DNA from 3 places in the Kitasatospora sp. NPDC002551 genome. Region 3 is predicted to be linked to each of the others. Evidence: riboswitches for the same ligand, from Rfam matches in the RefSeq annotation. Region 3 holds a riboswitch; each other region holds the start of a gene.

Region 1 (4,729 bases), on a different contig from region 3:
CCTTGGTGCGCATGGGAGGTCCTCGGGGAAGGGGCGAGCGGAAGGACGGGGACGGGGGGCTACGGCAGGCGGTCGAGGAGGAGCTGGAGGGCGCCGGTGACCGGGTGCCGCACGGGCGTCGCGCGGACCCTGAACACCTCGGCCAGCAGCCCGGGTTCGAGCACCTCGGCGGGCGGCCCGGAGGCGACGATCCGGCCGTCCGCGACCACGTAGAGCAGATCGCAGTGCCCGGCGGCCAGGTTGAGGTCGTGCAGCGCGGTGAGCACCGTCGGCCCGGCCTCCCGGACGAGTGCCAGCACCTCCAGCTGGTGGGCGATGTCCAGGTGGTTGGTGGGCTCGTCGAGGACCAGCACCCGGGGCTCCTGGACGAGTGCGCGGGCGATCAGCACCCGCTGCTTCTCGCCGCCGGACAGGCTCAGGAAGCCCCGGGCGGCCAGGTGCGCGGCGCCGACCCGGCGCAGCGCCTCGGCGCAGCGGTCCGCGTCCCCGGCGGACGGCCCGGCCAGGGCGCCGCGCCGGTGCGGCAGCCGGCCCATGCCGACCACCTCGGCCACCGTGAAGTCGAACTCGGCGGAGTGCTCCTGCGGCAGCGCCGCCACCCGGCGGGCGGCCTCGCGCGGGGCGAGCGCGTGCAACTCGTCGCCGCCCAGCAGGACGGCGCCGGCGGCGGGCCGCAGCGCCCGGTAGACGCAGCGCAGCAGGGTGGACTTGCCGCTGCCGTTCGGGCCGATCAGGCCGACCACCTGGCCGGCGGCGGCGGTCAGCGTGACGTCGTGCACCAGCCGGACGCCGGCCAGGTCGACCGAGACCCCGTCGACGGCGAGGTCCAGGGCGGCGGTGGGGAGGGCGGCGGTGGGGAGGGCGGTCACCGGCCACCTCCGAAGGAGTAGCCGCGACGGCGCATCAGCAGCAAGAAGCAGGGCACCCCGAGGGCCGCGGTGACCACGCCGACCGGCAGCTCGGCGGGCGCCAGCAGGGTGCGGGAGACGATGTCCACCCAGACCAGCAGCAGCGCTCCGGCGAGCGGCGCGACCAGCAGCACCCGGCGGTGGCCGGCGCCGACCAGCATCCGCACCAGGTGCGGGACCATCAGTCCGACGAAGCCGATCGCCCCGCTGACCGCGACCACGGTGCCGGTGACGGCCGCGGTGACCACGAACAGCTCGCGGCGCAGCCGGTCCGGGTCCACGCCGAGCGAGGCGGCCGTCTCGTCGCCCATCGCCAGCGCGTCCAGCCGCCCGGCGGCGCAGGCCAGGTACGCCAGACCGGCCAGCACGGTGACGGCGGCGATCGGCACCGAGCCCCAGGTCGCCCCGCCGAGGCTGCCGAGCAGCCACATCATCGCGGAGCGGGCGGCCTCGCCGCGGGCGGCGGCGAAGACCATCAGCGCCGTCAGCGCGGAGAAGCCGTAGGACATCGCGGTGCCGGTGAGCACCAGTCGCAGCGGGGTGAGCCCGTGGGCGGTACGGGCCGTCAGGTAGACCAGCACCATGGCGAGCAGGGCGGCGGCGAAGGCGGAGGCGGACAGCGCCCAGACGCCGAGCGAGGCGAAGGCGCCCAGCATCAGCACGGCGTTGGCGCCGACCGAGGCACCGGAGGAGATGCCCAGCACGAAGGGGTCGGCGAGCGCGTTGCGGACCATCGCCTGGACGGCGACCCCGGTGGCGGCGAGTCCGGCGCCGACCACCGCGGCCAGGACGGCGCGCGGCAGCCGGATCTCCCAGACGATCGCGTAGGCGGCGGCCTCGTCGGCCTCCAGCCGGCCGCCCGTCAGTCCGGCGCGCAGCAGCCGCAGGACCTGGCTCCAGCCGAGTCCGGAGGAGCCGACCGCGACGGCGCAGACCAGGGAGACCAGCAGCGCCAGGGCGAGGGCGGCGGCCAGCGGGACCGCGGGTGTTCGGCGCGGGCCCGGTGGGGCCGCGGCGGTGGCCGGTGCGGTCGCGGTGCTGCTCACTGGTGGGCGCGCCTTGCCTCGGGCCGCGCACGGCACGGGGCGGCACGCCCGGGCGCGGGTGTGCCGGGGCGCCATCCCCTCGCAGTCCACGGCGAGTTGTCGGGAGGTCGGCGTCCTCGGGCGATCGGGCTCACGGGCGCGGGGCACCGTTTACCGTTGCGGGTCAGCGCCGGATTCTCACCGGCTTCCCCCTCGGGACGCCCTGGCAGCATAACAAGCGCCAAGGGCAGGCATCCCTTACCGCCCCGCCCCGAGCGCCCCGGAGGCGAGCGGGTGAGAGCACTGCGGCCGGGACCACACGAGCGCCCCCCGTCCGGCGTGCGGACGGGGGGCGCTCGAAAGATGGAGTGAGCGGGGATCAGCCCTGCTTGGTCTCCCAGAAGATCTTGTCGACCTCGGCGATGAGGTCGAGCAGCGCCTGGCCGGTGGCCGGGTCGGTGGACGCCTTGGCGGCCGAGGCGGCCTTCAGGGTGTCGTTGATCAGCTGGTGCAGCTGCGGGTACTTCTCGAAGTGCGGGGCCTTGAAGTAGTCGCTCCACAGCACCGAGATGTGGTGCTTGACGGCCTCGGCGCGCTGCTCCTTGATGATGATGGCGCGGGCGCGGAAGTGCGCGTCCTCGTTGGCCTGGTACTTCTCCTGGGTGGCCTTCACGGACTCGGCCTCAAGGCGGGCCTGGGCCGGGTCGTACACACCGCAGGGCAGGTCGCAGTGGGCGTGGGCGGTGGCGCGCGGTGCAAACAGACGAGAGAACATGGGAGTCCTTCCTTAGATCGTCTTCCCGCGCCCGAGATTACCCTTCGGGCCCTGCGGTTTCTCGGTCGGGCGGCGGGCCTAGGGCAAAAGGCGGAGCCGGAACCGGGTGATTCCGGACATCGGCGGGCGGTGTCCGGTGCGGCAGACTGGTGTGCGACAGCGGGACGCGGTGGGACGCGGTCCGGGAGGAGGAGTCGTGGCACGGAGCGCGGAAGCGGAGGAGGGGCCCCCGGCGGGCGGCGCGCCGTTCGGGCTGATCGACGTGGCGGGGGACTCGATGGTGCCGACCCTGCGTGACGGTGACCAGCTCCTGGTGCGGTACGGCGCGCGGATCCGGCCCGGCGCGGTGGTGGTCTTCCGCCACCCGTTCCAGCAGAACCTGCTGGTGGTCAAGCGCGCCGACGGGCGGCGCCCCAAGGGCTGGTGGCTGCTCTCCGACAACCGGCCGGTGGACAGCGACAGCCGCAGCTACGGCGCGGTGCCGGACGAGCTGGTGCTCGGCCGGGTGCTGCTGCGGCTGCGCCCGCGCCCGGCCTGGCTGGCGCCCGGCCGCCGGCTGGAGCGGCTGCTGCTCTCCGGGCCGCTCGCCAGGGTCCCCGGGCTGGCCCGCCGCCTCGGCGTCTGGGTCCGCCCGGAGGAACTGCGGGGCGCGCCCTAACCTTCCGCGCCGCCGGCCGCGGCCGCGGCCTCCAGGCGTTTGCGGGCGCGGTAGGCGGCGACGTTGGCGCGGGTCGCGCAGCGGTCCGAGCAGTACCGGCGCGACCGGTTGGTGGAGGTGTCCAGGTAGGCGTTGCGGCAGGGCGCGGCCTGGCAGATGCCGAGCCGGTCGGCGCCCAGCTCGGTCAGGTGCACGGCCAGGCCCATGCAGGCCACGGCGCTGAAGTGCGCGGTGGCGGTGGGGGAGTTGTCGGCGAGGTGCAGGTGCCAGCGGGGCCGGCCGGCCTCGTCGAGGTAGTCGTGCCCGGAGACCAGCGGGCTGACCGGGAACTCCATCAGCAGGCTGTTCAGCAGGTCGACGCTGCGGACCTCCTCGCCCTCGGCGGCGGCCTCGAAGACCCCGCGCAGCCGGGTGCGGACGGCCCGCAGCCGGGGCAGGTCGGACTCGTCGGCCAGGTCGCGGGCCCGGGCGGCGTCCGAGAACAGGCCGCGCACCGCCTCCACCGAGGTCAGCGAGTCGGTGCCGCGCCCGGGTTCCTCGGTGTTCACCAGCCGGACGGCCAGATCGGCGTACGAGGCGAGCTCCACGGTGGTCCTTCCAGAGATCGGTAACGGGCTGATCGCCTCCAGCCTATTACCCGGAGGGCGAAAGCGGGAAAGCGCCGGCGCCCGGCAGGACCGGCCTGCCGGGCGCCGTGGGGCGGTGCGGTTCGGAGCACCGGGCCCGGAGCACTCTCAGGGCACCCTCAGAGCACCTTGGAGAGGAACGCGCGGGTGCGCTCGTGCTGGGGGTTGGTGAGGACGTCGCGGGGATTGCCGGACTCGACGACCACGCCGCCGTCCATGAAGACCAGCGCGTCGCCCACCTCGCGGGCGAAGCCCATCTCGTGGGTGACCACGATCATGGTCATCCCCTCGTCGGCCAGCCCGCGCATGACGTCGAGCACCTCGCCGACCAGCTCGGGGTCGAGCGCCGAGGTCGGCTCGTCGAACAGCATCAGCTTGGGCTTCATGGCGAGCGCCCGGGCGATGGCCACCCGCTGCTGCTGGCCGCCGGAGAGCTGGGAGGGGTAGTTCCCGGCCTTGTCGGCCAGGCCGACCCGCTCCAGCAGGGCCATGGCGTGCTCCTTCGCCGCCGCCTTGGACTCCCGCTTGACCTGGAGCGGCGCCTCCATGACGTTCTCCACCGCGGTCATGTGCGGGAAGAGGTTGAAACGCTGGAAGACCATGCCGATGTCGCGCCGCTTGAGCGCCACCTCGCGGTCCTTGAGCTCGTAGAGCTTGTCGCCCCGCTGCTGGTAGCCGACCAGGTCGCCGTCCACCCAGAGGCGGCCGCCGTTGATCTTCTCCAGGTGGTTGATGCA
Region 2 (4,729 bases), on a different contig from region 3:
GCTGCCGGGCGTCAGCCGGCGAGTTCCTCCCGCAGGCGGCGGGCGGCGGTGACCAGGCTGTCCAGGGAGGCGCGGGTCTCGGTCCAGCCGCGGGTCTTCAGACCGCAGTCGGGGTTGACCCACAGGCGCCCGGCCGGGATGGCGGCGAGGCCGGCCCGCAGCAGGGCGAGCACCTCCTCGGTGCCGGGCACCCGCGGGGAGTGGATGTCCCAGACGCCGGGGCCGACCTCGCGCGGATAGCCGGCGGCGGCCAGTTCGCCGGCGACCTCCATGTGGGAGCGGGTGGCCTCCAGGGAGATGACGTCGGCGTCGAGTTCCTCGATCGCGCTCATGATCGCGCCGAACTCGGCGTAGCACATGTGGGTGTGGATCTGGGTGTCGGCGCGCACCCCGGAGGTGGCGAGGCGGAAGGCAGCGGTCGCCCAGTCCAGGTAGGCGGGGCGGTCGGCGGCGCGCAGCGGCAGGGTCTCGCGCAGGGCGGGTTCGTCGACCTGGACGACGGCGGCGCCGGCGGCCTCCAGGTCGGCGACCTCGTCGCGCAGGGCGAGGGCGACCTGGCGGGCGGTGTCGGCGAGCGGCTGGTCGTCGCGGACGAAGGACCAGGCGAGCATGGTGACCGGGCCGGTGAGCATGCCCTTGACCGGGCGGTCCGTCAGGCTCCGGGCGTAGCGGAACCAGTCGACGGTCATCGCCCGCGGGCGGGAGATGTCGCCGGCGAGGACCGGGGGCCGCACGTAGCGGGTGCCGTAGGACTGCACCCAGCCGTGCCGGGTGGCCAGGTAGCCGGTGAGCCGTTCGGCGAAGTACTGGACCATGTCGTTGCGTTCGGGCTCGCCGTGGACGAGCACGTCGAGTCCGGCCTTCTCCTGGTAGGCGATCACCTCGCGCACCTCGGCCTCGATGCGCTCGCGGTAGGCGGCGGCGTCGATCCGCCCGGCGCCGAGGTCGGCGCGGGCGAGGCGCAGCTCGGCGGTCTGCGGGAAGGAGCCGATCGTGGTGGTGGGCAGCAGCGGCAGGCCGAGGCGGGCGCGCTGGGCCTCGGCCCGCTCGGGGTAGGCCTGGGCGCGGCGGGTGTCCCCGGCGGTGACGGCGGCGGCGCGGGCGCGTACGGCGGGGTCGCGGGTGATCGGGGAGCGGGCGCGGGAGGCCAGGTCGGCGCGGTTGGCGGCGAGTTCGGCGGTGATCGCGCCGGTGCCCTCGCGCAGGCCGCGGGCGAGCAGGACGGTCTCCTCGGCCTTCTGCCGGGCGAAGGCGAGCCAGCGGGCGAGCTGCGGGTCGAGGTCGCGTTCGGCGGTGGCGTCGAGCGGGACGTGCAGCAGGGAGCAGGACGGTGCCACGTCCACGTGGCCGGCCAGGCCGAGCAGGGTGGCCAGGGTGGCCAGCGACTTCTCCAGGTCGTTGATCCAGACGTTGCGGCCGTCGACGACGCCGGCGACCAGGCGCTTGCCGGGCAGTCCGCCGGCGGCGGCGAGGTCGGCCAGGTTGGCGGCGGCCGGTCCGGTGACGTCCAGGGCCAGGCCCTCGACGGGGGCCTTGGCGAGGACGGGCAGGGCCTCGCCGAGGCGGTCGAAGTAGCTCGCCACCAGCAGCTTCGGCCGGTCGGTGAGGGCGCCGAGGTCGCGGTAGGCGCGGGCGGCGGCGTTCAGTTCGGCCGGGGTGCGGTCCTGGACGAGCGCGGGCTCGTCGAGCTGCACCCAGGCGGCCCCGGCGGCGCGCAGGTCGGCGAGGAGTTCGGCGTAGACCGGGAGCAGCCGGTCGAGCAGGGTGAGCGGGCGGAAGTCCTCGGCCACGCCGGGGGCGGGCTTGGCCAGCAGCAGGTAGGTGATCGGGCCGAGCAGCACCGGCCGGGCCCGGTGGCCGGCCGCGAGGGCCTCGGCCAGTTCGCCGACGGGCTTGGCGGAGTCGGCGGTGAAGGCGGTGCCGGGGCCGAGTTCGGGCACCAGGTAGTGGTAGTTGGTGTCGAACCACTTGGTCATCTCCAGGGGCGCGGCGTCCTGGGTTCCGCGCGCCATGGCGAAGTAGCCGTCGAGCGGGTCGGCCTCGACGGCGGCCCGGTGGCGGGCGGGGATCGCGCCGACGGCGACGGTGGTGTCGAGCACGTGGTCGTAGAGCGAGAAGTCGCCGGTGGGGACCTCGCCGATGCCGGCCCCGGTGAGCCGGCGCCAGGTCTCCCGGCGCAGTTCGGCGGCGGCGGTGTGGAGGGCGTCGGCGGTGACGGTGCCCTTCCAGTAGCCCTCGATCGCCTTCTTGAGTTCCCGGTTCCGGCCCTGGCGGGGGTAGCCGTGGACGGTGGCCAGGGTCGCCGCGGCTGCGGACGTCGCTGTCAAGGGACTCTCCTTCGCGAGTCTTGCTCCTCGGGTGCCCGGTGACGGGGAGGAGGGCGCGAAGGGGTGACGAACCGGGCGGACGCCGTCACGGCTCCGCCGGGTGTGCACGCCGACCCGCCCACGAGGTCACCGGAGAACCGCGCGCGATCGGTCGCGCGCGGGCAACGGGCAGGTCTTCGGACTCGCGGGCACGTCCGCCCGTGAAGGGCGGTCACCTACTGGCCGTCGCTTCCCAGACCCGGCCGGGCCCAGTGCGTATGACGGCGGTCGTTCCCGCTCACCGCTGCGGGGCAGTCCCGGACTGGCCTGTTCAAAGGCGTCACCGGGTTCCCTCTTGCGACGCGCCTGCCTGGCGGGCAGGGCGAACCAGCTGCACCGGCCAGCCTAGACCCACAACCGCTCCCCGTCACCATGGTTTCGCCGACGCCCCCTGTCCTACGACAAGGGTGTTGACGTAGCCTGCCCGGATGAGCGAACGCGTAGTGCCCGAGCCCCAGCGGCGGCGCCGGCGGCCCACCAAGCAGGGGGTCGTGCTCTCCCACGAGCTGATCGTCGACACGGCCCTGCGGCTGATCGGGCAGCACGGCGCGGAGGCCCTCACCGTCCGGAGGCTCGGCGCCGCGCTCGGCGCGGACCCCAGTGCCGTCTACCGCTACTTCCACAGCTCCGACGACCTGCTGCTCGCCATCGCCGACGAGCTGGTCGGCCGCGCCCAGCAGGGCTGGCGGGCCACCGGGGAATGGCGGGCCGACCTGCGGTCCATCGGCCTGCGCATCCACGCCAGCTACCAGGCCCATCCGCAGGCCGCGCTGCTCGCCGCCCACCGCACCACCGGGCGCACCCACGAGATCGCCGCCGTCGAGGCGATCCTCGGCGTGCTGCGCGGCGCGGGCTTCCCCGATCCCGAGGCGGTGCGGATCTACCACGCGTTCGTGGACCAGAGCCTCGGCTTCGCCGCGCTGGACGCCGCCGCGCTCGCCCTGCCCGCCTCCGCGCAGTCGGCGGACCTGCGGGTCTGGCACGCCTCGTACGCCCGGCTGGACGCCGCGACCAACCCGCACATCGCCGCCACCGCGCACCTGCTCACCGCCGACATGCGGCGCAGCGGCTACCCGTACGCGCTGGACCTGTTGCTGGACGCCGCCGAGGCCCGGCTGGCGAAGTCGCGCTGAGCACGGCGACCGCCGGGCGGAGGGTGATCCTGCGGCCCGGCGGCCACCGTGAGCGGCCACCGTGAGCGGGCGCGGTCAGCCGGCCTCGTGGACCAGCTCACCGCCCACGTACGTCCGCAGCACCCGGGCCTCGGCGATCTCCTCGGCCGGGCCGCTGAGGATGTCGCGGTCCAGGACGACCAGGTCGGCCCACCGGCCCGGGGCGAGCACGCCGGCGTCGTCGTGGCCGTTCACGTGCGCGGCGCCGGCCGTGTAGGCGGCGATCGCGGAGGCGAGGTCGAGCCGCTGCTCGGGCAGGAAGACCCGCTCGTCCTCGCTGTCCGGCTCCCTCCGGTTGACGGCCACGTGCAGGCCGGCCAGCGGGTCCGGGCTGCTCACCGGCCAGTCGCTGCCCGCCGCGAGGGTGGCGCCCGCCCGCTGGAGCGCGCCGAACGGGTACTGCCAGGCGGCGCGCTCCGGGCCGAGGAACGGGATGGTCAGCTCGTCCATCTGCGGTTCGTGGGCCGCCCACAGCGGCTGGATGTTGGCGACGGCGCCGAGCCGGGCGAAGCGCGGCAGGTCGTCCGGGTGGACCACCTGGAGGTGGGCGAGGTGGTGGCGGGTGTCGCGCCACCCGTTGGCGGCGCGGGCGGCCTCGACCGCGTCCAGGGCCTCGCGCACCGCCCGGTCGCCGAGCGCGTGGAAGTGCACCTGGAAGCCCAGCGCGTCGAGGTCGGTGACGTGCCCGCGCAGGGCGAGCGGATCGACGAAGCTGAGGCCGGAGTTGGCGGTGGCGCAGCCGCAGCCGTCCAGGTAGGGGCTGGTCATCGCGGCGGTGAAGTTCTCCGCGATGCCGTCCTGCATGATCTTCACCGAGCCGGCCCGGAACCGGCCGTGCGCCAGCGCGGCGCGCCGCTCGACGAGTTCGGGGATCTGCTCGGCGCCCCGGTCGCGCTCCCACCAGAGCGCGCCGGTCACCCGGGCGGTCAGCGCGCCGGAGCGCGCGGCGGCCAGGTAGGCGTCGGACGGGTCCGGCTGGCCGTTGAACTCGCCGAGCAGGGCGTCCTGCCAGCCGGTGATGCCGAGCGAGTGCAGCAGCCGCTGCGCGCGCAGCAGTCCGTCCAGCCGGTCGGCGGCGGTGGCCGGCGGCAGCAGCCGGGCGACCAGGGCGGTGGCGCCCTCCTGGAGCGTGCCGCCGGGGGTGCCGTCGGGCTCGCGCTCGATCCGCCCGTCGGCCGGGTCGGGGGTGTC
Region 3 (4,729 bases):
GTCGCCGGCCGAGGCGCCCTCGACGTGGCCGACCAGCAGTTCCGTTTCACCGTGGTCGAGCACGGCCGCGGCGGTGTCCACCCAGAGCCAGGCGGCGTCCTCCGCGCCCAGCACGTCGGCCGGGGAGACCCCCTCGTCGGAGCGCTCGGCCAGCCAGAGCAGCGCGTACGGGCGCAGCACCGCCTCGTCGACCGCGGCCCGGACGGCCTGCTCGGCGGTCACGCCGGCCACCCGCAGCGCCTCGAAGGCCAGGCCGCGCACCAGCGCGTCCTCGCCCTGCGCGGCCTCCAGCAGTTCGGCCACCGCCCGGTCGGCCGGGCGGGCGGCCAGCCAGGCCCGGTACTCGGCGCGGGCCGGGCCGGGCGAGTAGTCGGCGCAGGCGCTCAGCAGCTCCAGCGCGCTCTGCTCGATGTGGCCGGCGGCGGTCTGCGCGACGGTGCAGATCTCCTCCAGCTTGGCCCGCACCGCCCAGTGCCCGAGCGGGGAGAGCTCGGCCGCGTTGTCCCGGCGGGTCAGCGCGCCGACGGCGGCCAGGCCGTCCAGCATCCAGTCCAGGACGGCGGCGACGTCGGCGGGCGAGGCCGGGGTGTCGATCTGCGGCTCGCGGCAGGTGCCGCGGACGGCGGAGACGGCGGAGGCCGCGTGCGGGACGGGCGAGAGGCCGAAGGCGCCCTCGCCGCCGCCGACCCGGCGCTCGTCCAGGCCGCGCCTGAGCAGCTCCAGCAGCTCGACGTCGGCCACCGGGCCGTCCACCAGATGGAGGAAGGAGAGCAGCTGCGGCGCCTGGTCGACGGCCTGCCCGGCGAGCACCGCGAAGACGCCGCGCAGGGCGGCGGGCGGCACCGGGGCGAGCAGTGTCCAGGCGTCGAACAGTGCCGACCAGCCGCGGACCACCGCCTCGTCGTCGTGCTCCCAGGCGTGCAGGCGCCAGCCGGGGCCGGCGCCGCCGTCCCTGGCCTCGACCAGGCCGACCAGCAGGGCCTGGCCCCAGGCCTTGGCGGCGGCGCCCACCGTCATGGCGAGGGCGCGGCCGGCCGCGCGGGCGTCGTCGGGGAGCAGCTCGCCGCGCTTGTCGACCTCGTCGAGGTCGCCGGACCAGCGGGCGATCCGGACGGCGTCGACCAGCATGCGGCGGGCCAGCGGGGCGAGCTCGGCGGGAGCGGGGAAGCCCTCCGGCACGGGGACCCGGCCACGGCCGGGTGCGGGGGCGGGGCCTCGTCGGCGGGGTACGCCCGGGGCCCCCGGCCTGGCGCCGGCGGGGCGGTGGGCCGTTCCGGGGAGACGGGTCACCGTCGCACCGGTACCGATCGTCGGCGGGAGCGGGGCATCACGGTCGCGCGGATTCCGAGACGTCACGTCGAGCAGTCTTCCCCTTGTACCGGCCATCTGTCACATCCGGTTGTCCGCGGGGGGCGGGCGAGGGGCGCGGGGGCTCGACAAGATCGGGCAACAGAGGCCAAACCGACTGGCTTGATCTTTGTGGCGGGTTCATGCCAGACGGAACCGGGGTGGGCCGGTATTCCGCCCCGTTCCGCGCGGCGGGGGGGCGGAACGGGTTTCGGCGGGGGGTCAGCAGAACGGGGTGAGCCAGCGGCGGAGGGTCTCGGCGTAGCGGTCCGGATCGGTGTTCCAGAGGGCGGCGTGGTCACCCCCCGGGAAGGCCTGGAGGTTGACCACGTCCGGGCGGCGGCGGGCCAGGCGCTCGGCGGCGGAGAACGGCGCCACCGGGTCGTCGGGGCCGTGCAGCACCAGGGTGGGCACCCGCAGGTCCGTACCCTCGGCGAGGCGGGCGAAGTCGGCCAGATCCACGCCGGTGCGGCCCTGGGCGGCGAGCGCGCCGAGTTCGGCGGCCGCGCCCCGGAAACCGGAGCGGGCGGCGTCCCGGCGGGCGGTGGCCGGCCAGTCCAGGACCGGCGAGTCCAGGACCAGGCTGCTGATCGAGGGGGCGAGGTCCGAGCGGGCGGCGGTCTGCAGGGCCATCGTGGCGCCGAGCGACCAGCCGTAGAGGACGACCCGGCCCGCGCCGCCGTCCAGAGCGGTGCGCACCGCCGCCTCGACGTCGCGCCACTCCGTCTCGCCGAAGTGGCCGAGGCCGTCCGGGGAGGCCGGGGCGCCGGCGTCGCCGCGGTAGGTGACGGCGAGGACGGGCAGGCCCAGGCGCTGCAGCTCGGACAGGACGGGCAGGCTCTGCTCCCGATCGGCGCCGGGGCCGTGCACCAGGACCACCCAGGTGCCGCGCTTGCCGTCCAGCCGCCAGGCGGGCATGGTGCCGAGCTCGCCCTCGACGGCGGTCTCGGCGAACGGCAGGCCGAGCGCCCGGGCCGGGTCGCCGAGGTGGACGCGGGGGGTGAAGCGGACCTCGGTGCCGGCCGTGAGGGTGCCGCGGTCGGCGCGCACCAGGCGGCGGGTGACGTCCGCGTCGTCGCGGCGCAGCACCTCCTCGACGACGGCGTGGCCGTCCTCGCCCCACTCGACGGCCCAGCGGCCGGGGCGCTCGCTCACGGCGGTGCGGGTGAAGGTGACCTCTCCGGCGCCGAGGCCGCGGACCAGCACCGGGCCGGTCCGCTCGCGGGCACCGGCGGCCGGGCGGACCATCCGCTCGGAGGCCCGGCGGCCGATCACCAGAACGGCGGCCCCGGTGCCGACGGCTGCGGCCGCCACGGTGGCCGCGATTCCCCAACGCATACTCGCTCCCCGCTGCTCGGTGTCTGGACCCACTCCTCAGCCCAGTCCACTCGCGCGGGCGGAGGGAAGCCAGTAGGACACGGCCGTACGGGTTGTTCCGGGATGAAAATCACACGGGGAGTCAGTAGACCGGTCTGCATATTCAGGGGCGGCGCACGGTGTGACCAACACCGTCCACGACCTCGGTTGACTCCCGGTTCGGGCCCGTGATGGGATCCTTCAGCCAATACGGAGGCATGCAGAGGAAGCCGGTGCGAGTCCGGCGCGGTCCCGCCACTGTCACCGGGGAGCACGACCGGAACACGCCACGGCGGGCCGTCAGAAGCCGCTGGAAGGCCCGGAGTGTGCGTCCGACCCGGAAGCCAGGAGACTCTCGCCCCCCGTTCGTCGATCCAGGGCGCGGACCCTGAGTGAGGACACGCACGCGATGCTGCGCCCTGCCGTGCACCCGCTGAGCGGGGCCGCCGCCTTCGGCGCGGGCGCCGTCGCCGGGTACCTGGCCGACGCCCGGTTCGGCGACCCCCGCCGCGGCCACCCGGTGGCCGGCTTCGGCTCCGCCGCCGGCCGGCTGGAGCACCTGCTCTGGCGCGACCACCGCGCCGTCGGCACCGCCTTCACCGCCCTGACCGTGGGCACCGTCGCGGCCGGGGCGATCGCCGCCGACCGGCTGCTGGCCCGCCGTCCGCTCGGCCGGGCCGCGCTCGCCGCCGCCGCGACCTGGACGGTGCTCGGCGGCACCTCACTGACCCGCGAGGCCCGCGCCATCGGCCGCTCGCTCGCCGCCGGAGACCTGACGGCCGCCCGCGCGCGGCTGCCGCACCTGTGCGGGCGCGACCCCAGCGCGCTGGACGAGCGGCAGCTGGCCCGCGCGGTCGTCGAGTCGGTGGCCGAGAACACCGCCGACGCCGTGGTCAACGCCCTGGTCTGGGGCGGTCTCGCGGGCACGCCCGGCCTGCTGGCGTTCCGCGCGGTGAACACCCTGGACGCGATGGTCGGTCACCGCTCGCCGCGCTACGCCCGGTTCGGCTGGGCCTCGGCGCGGCTGGACGACGTGGCGGGCTGGCCGGGCGCGCGGCTGACCGCGCTGCTGACGGTGGCCGCCGCGCCCGCGCCGCGCACCGCCTGGCGGGTCTGGCGGCGCGACGGCTCGGCACACCCCAGCCCGAACGCCGGCCAGGCCGAGTCGGCCTTCGCCGGCGCGGTGGGCGTGCGCCTCGGCGGCACGCTGCGGTACGGGGAGCGCGTGGAGCACCGCCCCGTGCTGGGAGGGGAACTGCGCCCCGTCGGGGTGGAGGACATCGAACGGGCCTGCGTGCTCTCCCGGCGGGTGAGCGCGCTGGCCCTGGGTACGACGGTCGCCGGGCACCTGCTGCTGCGGGCGGCGCTGGGCGGGAAGCGGAGGGTTGGGTCATGAGCAAGGCGCTGCTGGTCGCCGGGACGACCTCGGACGCCGGCAAGAGCGTGGTCACCGCGGGCATCTGCCGCTGGCTGGCCCGGCAGGGTGTCTCCGTCGCGCCGTTCAAGGCGCAGAACATGTCGCTGAACTCCTTCGTCACCGCGGACGGCGCCGAGATCGGCCGTGCCCAGGCGATGCAGGCCCAGGCGGCCCGGGTCGAGCCGGAGGCGGCGATGAACCCGGTGCTGCTCAAGCCCGGCGGGGACGGGCGCAGCCAGGTGGTGCTGCTGGGCCGGCCGGTCGCCGAGGTCGGCGCGCTGGACTACCGGGAGCGCAAGCCGGTGCTGCTGGAGCGCGCCCTGGAGTGCCTGGCGGACCTCAGGCGCCGCTTCGACGTGGTGGTCTGCGAGGGCGCGGGCTCCCCCGCCGAGATCAACCTGCGCGACCGCGACATCGCCAACATGGGCCTGGCGACCGCCGCCGGGCTTCCGGTCGTGGTGGTCGGCGACATCGACCGCGGCGGGGTCTTCGCGGCGATGTACGGGACGCTGGCGCTGCTGTCGGCCGAGGACCAGCGGCACGTGGTGGGCTGGTTCGTCAACAAGTTCCGCGGCGATGCCCGGCTGCTCGCCCCCGGGCTGGAGATGC

The links. A riboswitch is a leader RNA that binds a small molecule or an ion and turns the genes downstream of it on or off. The one in region 3 is predicted to bind cobalamin.
Region 1: it holds a riboswitch for cobalamin, as region 3 does, so the genes downstream of both, ABT093_RS11010 (FecCD family ABC transporter permease) here and ABT093_RS40070 (cobalamin biosynthesis protein) in region 3, are expected to answer to the same signal.
Region 2: it holds a riboswitch for cobalamin, as region 3 does, so the genes downstream of both, metE (5-methyltetrahydropteroyltriglutamate--homocysteine S-methyltransferase) here and ABT093_RS40070 (cobalamin biosynthesis protein) in region 3, are expected to answer to the same signal.

What each region holds. Positions count from the first base shown of each region.
Region 1 is NZ_JBEOWI010000008.1:165,405-170,133, reverse strand. Features, by position in the region: gene ABT093_RS11020 (ABC transporter substrate-binding protein) at 1-13, opposite strand, end outside; gene ABT093_RS11015 (ABC transporter ATP-binding protein) at 60-830, opposite strand; gene ABT093_RS11010 (FecCD family ABC transporter permease) at 866-1,954, opposite strand; cobalamin riboswitch at 2,061-2,188, opposite strand; gene sodN (superoxide dismutase, Ni) at 2,313-2,708, opposite strand; gene sodX (nickel-type superoxide dismutase maturation protease) at 2,905-3,366, shown strand; gene ABT093_RS10995 (CGNR zinc finger domain-containing protein) at 3,363-3,953, opposite strand; gene ABT093_RS10990 (amino acid ABC transporter ATP-binding protein) at 4,112-4,729, opposite strand, start outside.
Region 2 is NZ_JBEOWI010000041.1:36,477-41,205, forward strand. Features, by position in the region: gene metE (5-methyltetrahydropteroyltriglutamate--homocysteine S-methyltransferase) at 12-2,327, opposite strand; cobalamin riboswitch at 2,490-2,700, opposite strand; gene ABT093_RS28735 (TetR/AcrR family transcriptional regulator) at 2,795-3,499, shown strand; gene ABT093_RS28740 (amidohydrolase) at 3,575-4,729, opposite strand, start outside.
Region 3 is NZ_JBEOWI010000119.1:2,135-6,863, reverse strand. Features, by position in the region: gene ABT093_RS40080 (hypothetical protein) at 1-1,386, opposite strand, end outside; gene ABT093_RS40075 (alpha/beta hydrolase) at 1,570-2,685, opposite strand; cobalamin riboswitch at 2,880-3,078, shown strand; gene ABT093_RS40070 (cobalamin biosynthesis protein) at 3,113-4,099, shown strand; gene ABT093_RS40065 (cobyric acid synthase) at 4,096-4,729, shown strand, end outside.